DNA from 2 places in the Lactobacillus sp. ESL0228 genome. Region 1 is predicted to be linked to the other one. Evidence: predicted binding sites of a transcription regulator. Region 1 holds the regulator's gene; the other holds the start of a gene.
The links. Region 1 encodes Rex, which represses fermentation and respiration genes when NADH is low (regulators of the CRP and FNR family bind a similar motif). Its sites were predicted from a motif close to TTGTGAANTANTTCACAA; they were not measured.
Positions count from the first base shown of each region.

Region 1 (6,782 bases):
TAGTTCTGTTAATTCATGATTTACCTTACCAGCAGCTTGTGCCATAGGATTAATCAAAGGTGCAATAAACTGAACATGTCCTTGCAATGTGATACCAAAGATGCATGCAATTTCTCTTATTGCCAAATAAATATCGAATATTCGACCTGGGGTTAAATTTTTCATTTTTTGAATTAAATTGACAGCTGCTTTCTTAAGACCATGTCTTTCCAATATACCAATTGTTGGCAATGTTAAGAAAAAGAGTGAGACCATACGGTTATCCATAAACCCTTTTCCTAAAATCCGCAAGAACGAAACAAAATCAATTCCGGAAACCAAGGCAGTTACTAGAGCAGCGATTACGACCACACCCACTGTATCTAGTCCAATAGCAAATCCCAGTACAATTACTAGAACACCAATTAAATTTAAAAATTCCATCAAATTCCCTTTCATTAAAAAATAATATTAATTTAAAATACTAATATTATTATTTTTTGTCAAATTAGGTCTTGTTCTGGTTATCATTAGCTACTTCAAAAAAAAAAGAACTGCTCACTTCAAATGAACAGTCTTTTTAAAGATAAGCATATTTAAATTACATCATACCAGGAGCACCAGCACCAGCTGCGGCATTTGGATCAACTGCTGGCTTATCTTCAGGAATTTCGGCTACTACTGCTTCAGTAGTCAACAGTAAAGCAGCAATTGAAGCTGCATTTTGTAAAGCAGTACGAGTTACCTTGGTTGGGTCAATAATTCCGGCCTCAACCATGTTTTCCCAGTTACCGTCAGCTGCATTATAGCCTACTTCCATCTCTTGACTTTCAAGTTTGTTCAAAATGACAGAACCATCTTCACCAGCATTTTCAGCAATTTGACGAACTGGAGCAGTCAAAGCACGAAGAACAATATTAATACCAGTTTGTTCGTCAGCATTATCACCTTTCAAATCTTTAACTGCACCCTTAACATCTACTAAAGCAGTACCACCACCGGCAACATAGCCTTCGTCAACAGCAGCACGTGTTGAGTTCAAGGCATCTTCAATTCGGTATCTGCGTTCCTTTAATTCGGTTTCAGTAGCAGCACCAACGTGAATAACAGCTACACCACCAGTTAATTTAGCAAGGCGTTCTTGTAATTTTTGTTTGTCAAAGTCAGAAGTTGTTTCAGCAATTTGCTTTCTAATTGAATCTTCACGATCCTTAATTGCCTCATCTGAACCAGAACCATCAACAATAGTAGTTGAATCTTTGGTTATAGTAATGCGACGAGCTTGACCTAATTGTTCAAGCTTAGTGTCCTTTAATTCAAGACCAAGGTCTTCTGTAATCACTGTACCGCCAGTTAAAGCTGCGATGTCTTGCAATTGTTCTTTACGACGATCACCGAAGCCAGGAGCCTTAACAGCAACAACATTGAAAGTACCACGAATCTTGTTCAAAACAAGCGTTGGTAAAGCTTCTCCGGAAACATCATCAGCAATAATCAATAATGACTTACCTTGTTGAACGATTTCTTGTAATAGCGGCAAAATATCTTGAATGTTAGAAATCTTCTTATCGGTAATTAAAACGTAAGGATTATCCAAATCAGCTTCCATCTTATCGTTGTCAGTTACCATGTATTGTGACAAATATCCACGGTCGAATTGCATTCCTTCAACTACTGATAATTCGGTTTCAATTCCACGAGAATCTTCAATAGTAATAACACCATCATTACCAACTTTTTCCATAGCGTCAGCAATTAAATCACCTACTTCTTTTGAGGCAGATGAAACGGCAGCAACTTGAGCGATCTGTTCTTTAGAAGAAACAGTATGACTAATCTTATGTAATTCGTCAACAACTGCTTTAGTAGCTTTTTCAATTCCTCGACGAACTCCAACTGGATTTGCACCAGCAGTTACGTTCTTCATTCCTTCACGAATAATGGCTTGAGTCAAAACAACTGCAGTTGTAGTACCATCACCAGCAATATCATTGGTCTTTTGAGCAGCTTCTGCTACCAATTTTGCACCCATGTTTTCATAGTGATCTTTGAGTTCAATTGCCTTTGCAATTGTTACTCCATCATTAGTAATGTCAGGGTTACCATATGATTGCTCTAAAACAATGTTTCTTCCTTTTGGACCAATCGTTGCCTTAACTGTATCAGCTAATTTATCAACACCCTTTAATAAGGAACGTCTTGCATTTTCTGAAAATTTAATATCTTTTGCCATTTTATCCACCCCTTAATTACTTAACAATTGCTAAAATATCTTTTTCATGAAGGACTAAGTATTTTTCGCCTTCATACTTAACGTCAGTTCCAGAATACTTGTCGTATAAAACAATGTTACCTTTAGTTACAGTCATTGGAATCTTGTTACCATTTTCGGCATAACTACCTTCGCCTACGGCAACAACTTCGCCTTCAGTTGGTTTTTGTTTAGCGTTAGAAGCAAGGACGATTCCGCCTACAGTTTTTTCTTCTTCTTCTTTAACTTTTACGATCACGCGATCACCTATTGGTTGTAACACGTTTGTCCCTCCTAAATTTTAATTAAAATCATTATTAGCCGTTAGCACTCTTATCAACCAAGTGCTAACTTACAAATATGATAATAACTCCTTTACAAATAAATTGCAAGAAAAAATTAGCACTTTACGTAAAAAAGTGCTAATTTCTTATAGATTAGAATGCCTCTCTAACTTTTAATTTGTTTGCTTATTCTTATCGCTATCAAGGAAATAAATTAAAGTTTGTAACTCTGTTGCTAAATCAACATTTTGAATTCTGATTCCACTTGGAGCAGACAAACGAATTGGAGTAAAATTCATAATTCCCTTAATACCTGCTTCAACCATTTCATCGGCTGTTTTTTGTGCAGTTGTGGAAGGAACCGTTAAAATAGCGATCGTTATTTGTTGGTCACTTAATTGCTTCTGTAATTCATCCATTCGATACACTGGTACTCCACTTAATATCTTACCTGTGATTTTTTCATCAATATCAAAAGCGCACGAAATTCGGATATTATTACTACGTTTAAAATTGTAGTTAAGTAAAGCATGACCAAGATTACCCACTCCAACCAAGGCTACATTGGTTAACGTATCTTGATTCAAAATTTTCTTAAAAAAAGATAGTAAGCTTTTCACATCATAACCATAACCACGTTTACCTAGAGCACCAAAATACGAAAAATCGCGTCTAATTGATGCACTATCAACTTGAACCGCTTCGGATAACTCAGTTGATGAAACTTTTTCTTTCCCCGCTTCATTTAAAATTATTAAATATCGATAATAAAGCGGCAGTCTTTTAGCTGTCGCTGTGGGAATTTTGATCTTTTCCATAAAAAGCCTCCAACTTTATTATTTCTTGCACCTGTTTTGTGAATTAATCATCAATTAATATTATTTTACCTATAAATTTGCTTAAGTTGCAAATATTTTTTTCACAATGTACCAAATTTTAACACAACAAAGACAACTTTACTATGCGAATATAAGTAATTAACACAAATTTTTGTTATTTTTGTTTTATTACTTATAAAAAAGTTGTAAATTTTAAAAGTCATTTTTGCAGTCCACTGTATCTGCTTTTCATATGCTAAAATAGACTTTAGGTGAAAAATATGATAATAGCACAAGGACACAATTTAGAAAAACAATTTGGTGCCAACACTTTATTTAGCAATGTTAATTTTTCAATTGACGCAAATGCGCGAATTGGTTTAGTAGGCCCAAATGGTGTGGGAAAAACCACCCTTCTTAAAATAATGATGGGCAAAGAAGAACCAACTCATGGCGAATTTATCATTAATAAGGAGATTGAAGTTGGCTACATTGCACAAGAAAATAGTTTAAACGAAGATAAAACCATCTGGGATGAAATGCTTAGTGTTTTTACTTCATTAATTAATATGGAAACTCAAATTCAAAAATTACAGCAAAAAATTGCTGAACATCCGCAAGATAAAAAATTGCTAAAAAATTATGATCAGCTGCAATTTGATTTTGAACAACAAGGTGGCTATACCTTTCAAGCAGAGATCAAAACTGTTTTAAATGGGTTCAATTTCCCACAAGCAACATGGGCAAAAATTATCGGCAGTCTTTCTGGGGGTGAAAAAACCCGTTTAGCTTTAGTTAAATTACTCTTACATAAGCCACCACTATTACTACTCGATGAGCCAACTAACTATTTAGACCTAAACACGCTAGATTGGCTAGAAGCATTTCTTAAAGGATACAATGGTGCAATTTTAGTGGTTTCACATGACCAGTACTTTCTGGATCATTTGACCAATAAAATCTTTGAATTACAATTTGGAAAATTAACAACCTTCAAAGGTAATTACTCTGATTACGTAAAGCAGCGTCAATTAAGGGATCGTCAGCAAGAAGAAGCATACGAAAAACAACAAGAAAAAATCAAAAAAGACGAAGAATTTATCCAAAAAAATATCGTCAGGGCTACAACTACTAAAAGAGCCCAGAGCAGGCGTAAGCAACTCGAAAAAATTGATCGCATTACTCCACCAAAACATAAAAATAAAGTCAAAATTAATTTCAAAAGTGATCATCCCTCTGGTAAAGAGGTTTTGATTTTGCGCGATTTAACAATTGGTTATCCTGATAAAATTATGGTAAATAATATTAATCTACAAGTTAACAAAGGGGATCGAGTTGCAGTTATCGGACCTAACGGAATTGGTAAATCTACTTTACTTAAAACTATTATGAAAAAATTACAACCTAAAATGGGTACTATTAAATATGGTGCATCGCTTGATATCGGTTATTATGATCAAGAATTACAATTACTTGATTCTAGTAAAACTGTGCTTGATACTATTTGGGATCGTCACAAAATGATGCCAGAACGGGATGTTAGGTCAGTATTAGCTAGTTTTCTGTTTACAGCAAAAGATATTGATAAAACTGTCGGGCAACTCTCTGGTGGGCAAAAAGCAAGATTAACCCTAACCGTTTTGTCTCTAGAACATAATAATTTTTTATTGATGGATGAGCCAACTAACCATCTAGATTTAGAAGCCAAAGAAGTACTTGAACAGGCTTTACAAAAGTTCGATGGTACCTTACTATTTGTCTCTCACGACCGCTACTTTATTAATCAATTATCTAATAAAATTGTTGAAGTTAACCAGCAACACGCGACGGTCTATGAGGGTGACTACACTTATTATTTAGATAAAAAAAATAACCAACTTAGCACCACAAAAATTGTTCCTAAGCTAGACAATGAAGACGCACAAAAAGCCACTAAATTATCTTACCAGGAACAAAAAATTAAAGACTCACAAAAGCGTAAGCTACAGCGACAGGTTGAAGAAATTGAAGTTGAAATTGATAATTTAGAAAGACAACAGAAAACAATTCAGAGCGAAATGGCTGATCCGCTAATTGCAACTGACTTTAGCAAACTTGGACCTTTACAAGAAGACTTATCAGCAATTCAAACTGAACTAACTAAAACGAATGAGAAATGGGAAAATATCATGATCGAGCTTGACAACTTTTAACGTTAATATTAAAAAAAGTTGACTTCTTTAATAAAGAGGTCAACTTTTTTAATACAAAATTTTATCAGCATAAGGTAATTCAAGTGAGGGATTCGCATTCAGAGTTAAGTCAGCAAATTTACCTTCATTATACAAATTATAAGCTGCAGCACCAATCATTGCAGCATTATCACCACATAATTTTAATTCTGGCAAAATAACTTTTGGTTTCAAACCTATAGATAAATTTTCAATTTCTTGTTCCATTCGCTCACGCAAGCCTTGGTTAGCGGCTACTCCGCCACCCATAATAAAGGTCTTAGGTTGATATTCTTTAATTGCTCTAATTGTTTTAGTAGCTAAAACATCCACCACAGCTGTTTGAAAACTAGCCGCTAAGTCATACTTATTTAATTCTTGATGAATTTGATCAGCATGATGACAGGTATTGATAAATGCACTTTTCAGACCAGAAAAAGAAAAGTCGTAGTTGTCATCTTCCATCATAGCCCGTGGAAAGTTAAATGTATCTTGTCCTTCATGTGCCCATTTATCAATTGTCTTTCCAGCTGGATAATTCACTCCTAGAACACGCCCAATTTTATCATAAGCTTCACCAGCAGCATCATCGCGTGTATCTCCAACAATTTCAAAATGAGTTGGATCTTGAAGTAAAACAATTTCTGTATGACCACCAGAAACCTGCAAAGCAAGAGCAGGATAGTCAATTTCAGAAGTTAATTGTGCAGCCATTATATGTCCCATTATATGATCGACGCCAATCAAGGGAATCCCCGTTGCCATTGAAGCAGCCTTAGCGGCACTGACCCCTATTAATAGCGCACCAACAAGTCCAGGACCATAAGTAACGGCAATTGCATCAATATCTTGCCAAGTCACATTTGCTTGAGTTAAGGCTTTAGCAGTTATCTGACTAATTACCTCAATGTGATGCCGACTAGCAACCTCAGGGACAACCCCACCAAACCGCTGGTGGCTTTTGATTTGCGTTGCTATAATCATACTTTCAACTTCTCGACCATTTTTGACAACAGCGGTTGATGTCTCATCACATGAACTTTCATAAGCCAAAATACGGATATCATTTTTACTATCCAAAATTTTTCCCTTTCTTTTGCTTTATTGGTAGATCTAATATCATATTCAAACCATCCTGGTGTACGTCCTGATAATAATCTGGTCGAACAAAATTAGTAACAAAACCGAATCGGCAATACAATTCTTGAGCTATCTTATTATCTTTTCTAACTTCCAAACT
Region 1 is NZ_REHJ01000009.1:14,520-21,301, forward strand. It holds gene F5ESL0228_RS06170 (DUF969 domain-containing protein) at 1-423, opposite strand, end outside; gene groL (chaperonin GroEL) at 581-2,212, opposite strand; gene groES (co-chaperone GroES) at 2,229-2,513, opposite strand; gene F5ESL0228_RS06185 (redox-sensing transcriptional repressor Rex) at 2,688-3,332, opposite strand; gene F5ESL0228_RS06190 (ABC-F family ATP-binding cassette domain-containing protein) at 3,614-5,524, shown strand; gene tsaD (tRNA (adenosine(37)-N6)-threonylcarbamoyltransferase complex transferase subunit TsaD) at 5,573-6,622, opposite strand; gene F5ESL0228_RS06200 (N-acetyltransferase) at 6,615-6,782, opposite strand, start outside.

Region 2 (6,782 bases), on a different contig from region 1:
TTACTTTCTCTATTGTAGCTTAAATTAGGCAATTAAAACATTATTTTTGGTTCTAAACTCTATGAAAACAAAATGTAAATGTGTAAAATAATAAGTGAAACTTTTAATTTGCAAAGGAGATATTTCATGTCAAAATTAGTTTTGATTCGTCACGGTCAAAGTGAATGGAACCTTGAAAACAAGTTTACTGGTTGGGTTGATGTTGACCTATCCGATAAAGGTGTTGAAGAAGCCAAGAACGCAGGTAAATTGCTTAAAAAGCATGGCTTAAAGTTTGACCAAGCTTATACTTCTGTTTTAACTCGTGCCATTAAGACATTGCATTATGCATTAGCCGAAAGTGATCAACTTTGGGTACCAGAAACGAAATCATGGAGATTAAATGAACGTCATTACGGTGGTTTGCAAGGCTTAAACAAGAAGGCAACTGCAGACAAGTATGGTGACGAGCAAGTTCACATTTGGCGTCGTTCATACGATGTTTTACCACCTAAATTGGAAGATGATTCAGAATTTAGTCAAGTACATGACCGCCGCTATGCTGATCTTGACCCCAACATCATTCCACGGACTGAAAACCTCAAGGTTTGTTTAGGACGGGTAATGCCATTCTGGGAAGATCACATTGCACCAGACTTATTAGCTGGTAAGAATGTCATTATTGCTGCTCATGGTAATTCACTTCGCGCATTAACCAAGTACATCGAAAATATTTCTGATGAAGATATTATGAACTTGGAAATGAAGACTGGTGAACCAGTAGTTTACACATTTGATGATAAATTAAATGTAGTTAATAAAGAAAAATTGGATGATTAACCTGATTTTCTAATAATTTTTAATACCCAAAAGACCACTATAATAAATTTTTAGGTGGTCTTTTTTGTATTGAAACATTCTGTAAAAACAAAGCTAGATTAAATTATAGATATAAGCTTGAAATCAGTCCTACTATACTAGGAATTTAACGATTTAAAAATAGAATATAATATTTTGTTATAAAAGCATAAGATTATTTAAACTTATTATATGGTTGTATAAATATAATTCTTAATTAAAGACTGACACCTAATATTTATTGGGGTTAATCCTTTTAATTTTTTCTTTTTTTATAAAAGCACTTGACTTAAAGTGTACTTTAAGGGCTATCTTAATAATGTAAGAGGTGAAGCTAATGAAGACGGCAGCAAGATATCATATTGGACAATTCAGTCAATTGACACACTTACCACCAGCAACTTTACGCTATTATGAACAAGAAGGTCTATTAGCCCCCGAGCGTGATGCATCTGGTCAACGTTTTTACACCGATGCTGATCGGTCATGGCTTGAATTTATCTTACATTTGAAGGGCACAGGAATGACAATTACCGAATTAAAGGAATATGTTGCTTTGCGTGCTCAAGGTGATGGGACGATTCCAAGCAGGCTAGCGTTATTAAAAGAAGTGCAGAAAAATGCAATGCGCCAGCTAGAGGAATTAACTGACAATATTAAGTTATTAAATCAAAAAATTGACTGGTACGAAGAAAAGCAAAACCGGACAATTTCAGATGATGAAACCTTTGCGGCATATTTGAAGCGAATTAAGGAGAAAAATCAAAATGAATAATCATGAAGATGAGGTAAAAAATGGTCTTTTTGCTTTAGGCGATAAAAACGAAGCATATCAAAAATATTTTATTGGTCAAAGCTATCTACAAAGTTTGGTTGCTGATCCTAAAGTTAATGTTGGTGTGGCAAATGTTAGTTTTGAACCGGGATGCCGTAATAACTGGCACAAGCACAATGGTGGTTTTCAAATTTTATTAGCAACTGCTGGTGAAGGGTGGTACCAAGAAGAAGGTCGACCTGCCCGTAAGCTTCATCCCGGTGATGTTGTTGTGGTTCATGATGGTGTTAAACATTGGCATGGAGCAACTAAAGATAGTTGGTTTTCACATTTGGCAATCACTGCCGGTACGCCTGAATGGCTTGAGCCAGTAACTGATGAAGATTATCAACAATTGGAGGATTAATAATGAAAAAACAAACTGCTGGGCGTGATAACTTAGGTGAATTTGCTCCTAAGTTTGCCGAATTAAATGATGATGTCTTATTTGGTGAAGTTTGGTCACGCAAAAAAGAAATGCCAGCACGTGATCGCAGCTTAATTACTTGTGCCGCTTTGATGGCACAAGGTGCTTTTCCACAATTAAAAGCTCATATGGGAATGGCGAAAACAAATGGCGTCACCAAAGAAGAAATGGTTGAATTAATCACCCACCTAGCCTTTTATTGTGGATGGCCGAAGGCATGGTCTGCTTTTGATCTTGCTAAAGAAGTATATGGCGAATAAAGCTGACTGTTTTTATGTTGTTTAAGAATCATAATCAGTTATAATACGAGTAATAAATACATGGTTTATTTCTAAGTAGGAGTATTATTATGTCTAAGAAAATTCTTGTATTACACACCGGTGGTACGATTTCAATGTCAGAAGATGAGTCAGGCAATATCAAACCGAACAAGCAAAATCCACTTGCAGAGTTGTCTTTAAATAATCAAGGTGAAGTGGAATTAGTGACAGAGAAAATTTTCAATGTGCCATCTCCCCACATGGATCCTAAACATATGTTACAACTTTCATTAAGAATTCGGCGAGCAGAAGAAGAGGGTTTTTTTGGTGCGGTAGTTACGCACGGAACGGACACTTTAGAAGAGACAGCAATTTTTCTAGATTTAACAATTTCGAGTAAAATACCTGTTGTTTTAACTGGTGCAATGCGCTCTTCAAATGAAATTGGGACTGATGGTTTATATAATTTTCGTACTGCAGTGATTGTCGCTAGTTCACCGGAATCGGTAGGTAAAGGTGTTGTTGTTGTGATGAACGATGAAATTCATTCGGCACGCTATGTAACCAAGACACATACGACTAATGTGGCAACATTTCGTACGCCAACATTTGGGCCGATTGGAATCGTCTCTGATGGTCACGTTAATTATGTGCAAACGATTAAACCGTTGCCGCATTTGCCAATTGATCATGTTGTCGATCGGGTCTTTTTGGTTAAGGCATATGCAGGGATGGGGTCAGAGCTTTTACAAGCTTTAAATAATTCATCGACTAATGGAATTGTGATTGAAGCGCTAGGTGCGGGTAATATGCCACCACAAACATTGCCAGTCTTGCAGTCACTTCTTGATAATCATATCCCGTTAGTGTTAGTTTCACGTTGCTTTAATGGAATAGCCGAACCGGTTTATGACTATGAGGGTGGCGGCGTCAACTTAGCAAAAATGGGTATTATTTTTTGTCGCGGACTAACGGGTCCTAAGGCTCGAATCAAGTTGTTGGTTGGACTTAGTGCTGGATTAAAGGGTAAAAAACTGGCTAAATATCTTAATAACTGATTGAAAATCGCTCATCATTGTTGGTGAGCGATTATTTGCTTCGAGGGCTATATAAAGTAAGTAGTTAACAACTTATTCATAGTTTTTATGCTATATTATTAAAATAATAGACTTATTAATATTCATAATTGCTTATTGAAATCTTTATTACATATTTGTGATATGCTTAACATAATTACAATTGAAGAAGTTATAGGAGGTTTACCATGACTTATCAAAATAGCATTATTTGGAAAGCTAATTACGATGTAGTTGTATTGGGATTTGGCGGTGCTGGTGCAACTGCGGCTCGATTTGCAGCAGATAACGGTGCTAAAGTATTGTTAGTGGATGCGGCACCGGAGGGTCATGAAGGTGGTAATACTCGCTATTCAGCTCAAGCAATTGGAACCAGTAAAGACTTTAATAAAACTAAAAAGTATTATCAAAAATTAACAAGACCAATGTCACTTGATGAAGATATGATTGATACCTTTGTTAAGGGGATGGTTGATATGCCTAATTATGTATCTAACTACTTAGGTGTAAAACCTTGGAGCGTTCGTGAATATGCTCCAGAACTTAGAGATTCATTTGAAGAGTATCCAGAATATACTGGAGTAGAATCTTATGATTTTACAACTGTCAACAAAGGATTATTTGATGCATCATTGTGGCATATCTTAAAAAAACAGGTAGTCAAAAGACACAATAAAATTGATGTTTTATATGAAACTCCAGCTCTTGAATTGATTCAAGATCCTGCAAATCAACAAATTACTGGTGTAGTAATTAAACATGATGGGAAAAAGCTTAATATCCAAGCTAAAAATGGTGTAGTTGTAGCTACAGGTGGTTTTGAAAATAATCAAAGAATGATTGAAGATTTTTTGGGTGCAACCAAACTAGCTCCGTTAGGTACACTATATAATAAAGGCGATGGCATTAGAATGGTGCAAGAGATTGGCGGAGATCTTTGGCATATGCATAATTTTGAATCTGGTGGCGTACTTCATGGAATGACTTTTGCTGTTCCAAGAGGTGAGCGCGGGCGAGTAATGCCTGCCAAGCAAAAAGAAATCATAGATCATGGTGCTACGTTTGTTGTTGGTGATGATGGTACTAGGTACTTTAATGAAACTGAAATACATCGACATGGTCATATTAAAAATCATGGTCAATGGAAAGTGCCAATGAATCAAGACCATCCATATTTGATTTTTGATGAAAATAAGAAGCAAGAATTGGATAACGATCCAATTATTGGTGAGTACAAACCATATTGTGATCATGTAATTATGGCCGAATCAGTTAGTGAATTAGCTGAAAAAATTGGGCTTGATTCTACGATTTTGCAAACTACAGTTGATCGCTTTAATAAGGCAGCAAATGAACAAAATGATCCCGAATTTCACCGTGATCCGCACTCTATGCGTGCCTTTGTTGGCAGTAAAATTTTTGCAGTTAAAATGGAACAAACCATGCTTAATACCCAAGGTGGTCCAAGAAGAAATACTAAAGCAGAAGTTTTGGATACTAAAGGTAATCCAATACCAAATTTGTACTCTGCAGGTGAATTGGGCGGAATTTGTGCTAATCAATATCAAGGTGGTGGAAACTTGGCAGAATGTTTGATTTGGGGTAAAATTGCTGGCGAAAATGCAGCAAAGCCAAAATCACACAATAAAACTGATGTAGCAAGCGGTGCATCAGAACAAGCAAGTTATTTAACTTCAGATATACAAACAGAAAATTATCCAACGGGTGAAAACCAATATATTGGTCGTTCAAGCCGTGGAATGGGTGATGAAATTGTTGTACGAGTTACCGCTGATAAACAGAAAAATCTGAAACAAATTGAGGTATTAAAACAAGCTGAATCAGCGGATTATGGGCAAAAAGCGATTAATATTTTACCTCAGGAAATGGTTGAACATAATAGTGTTGATGTTGATGCAGTCTCAGGTGCTTCTAGTACAAGTCGAGGATTACGGGATGCAGTTTTAGATGCATTAAACCAAATTAACTAGTAATTAGTTTAAAAAAGACCGTTGGCAACAATGGTCTTTTTGAATGGTTAAAGTTTATAATTAAGGTGAAATAATTTTATGTTAGTCAATTGGCAATTGCGGAGAATAAAAGAATGAATTTTACCCAGTTACGCTGTTTTATCAAGGCAGTAGATAATTCTAGCTTTACGATTGCGGCAGAGCGAATGAACTTTTCTCAATCGGCTGTTTCCAAAAATATTAAAGATTTAGAGAATACAATTGGTGTAACGCTAATTAATCGTGCCCATCACCGTATCTCTCTTACCGATGCTGGAAAGTATTTTTATCGTGTTGCTCGCAACATTGTCGATGATATGGATTATACAGTGGCATATTTACAAAGTAAGAAGAATGATCCAGAAACACTTTTACGAATTGGGGTGTGCGATACGCCATTAGAACAAAAGGTTTTGCCCATTTTTTTGAAAAAATTGCGAGCAGCACAAAGTAACCTTAATATCCAATTTGTCTTTGTGTTAAATAATTCAATTGGTGAATTACTCAATCACCATGTTGATCTATGTGCGATTGCCCGAGATGATGTTAATGTTGTGGATGATGTTCATTTTTCACCTTTAATTCAAGGCAGGGTGGTTTTGGCTTGTCCACCTAATTCGCGTTTAGCTCAAAGGTCACGGCTTCTTTTAGATGACTTGGAAAAAGAAGAACTTTTCTTACTTGATCCTAATAGTTCTTTGAATGTTCAAATGAATTTTCAAAACGAACTAATTAATCGCATGGGTATGGAACATATTAAGTTTGTCCAGGACTTTTTGGCAATGAACATTTATGTTAAAGCTGGCTGGGGTTATGGGATTATCCCAAACTTTATTGCTGATAACCGTGCCGATGATATTACTTATGTACCGATTGATTATCATGAGATTTCCCCATATGGTATTGTTTATATGGAATCTTTTACCAATGATTCTGTTTTAAAAGAAGTAATTACAACATTAAAGTTAGCAATTAATGAGTATTTAAATCAAAATAATAAATAATACACAAATTAATAGTAAACTGAAATAAGCTTGTGAAAGGCGCTAAAACGTTGATTCACAAGCTTATTTATGTTGGTTGGTAAAGATAGCTAATCGTCAGCATTCCATTTAGTAATCTTCAATTCTAAATTTAGTGCAAAGATTCACTTAATCCATAGTATTATGAAAGCGATAAAAAAAGTTACATTAAAAGTGAGGGATAAATATGGTAAGTACTTATGATGTGATTATTGCCGGCGCCAGCAACGCTGGTGCAATGGCAGCATGTGCTGCTGCTGAAAAGGGTGCCAAAGTTTTGTTAATTGATAAATCTGGCAGCTCCCAGTTCTTATTCCGTTCTTTCTTTGCGGCACTT
Region 2 is NZ_REHJ01000011.1:60,955-67,736, reverse strand. It holds gene F5ESL0228_RS07420 (2,3-diphosphoglycerate-dependent phosphoglycerate mutase) at 127-819, shown strand; gene F5ESL0228_RS07415 (MerR family transcriptional regulator) at 1,175-1,612, shown strand; gene F5ESL0228_RS07410 (cupin domain-containing protein) at 1,605-2,018, shown strand; gene F5ESL0228_RS07405 (carboxymuconolactone decarboxylase family protein) at 2,018-2,338, shown strand; gene F5ESL0228_RS07400 (asparaginase) at 2,428-3,396, shown strand; gene F5ESL0228_RS07395 (FAD-binding protein) at 3,603-5,405, shown strand; gene F5ESL0228_RS07390 (LysR family transcriptional regulator) at 5,519-6,427, shown strand; gene F5ESL0228_RS07385 (FAD-dependent oxidoreductase) at 6,633-6,782, shown strand, end outside.
Region 2: F5ESL0228_RS07395 (FAD-binding protein) is a predicted target of Rex. The motif match lies at 3,552-3,569, and genes of this name have one in related genera.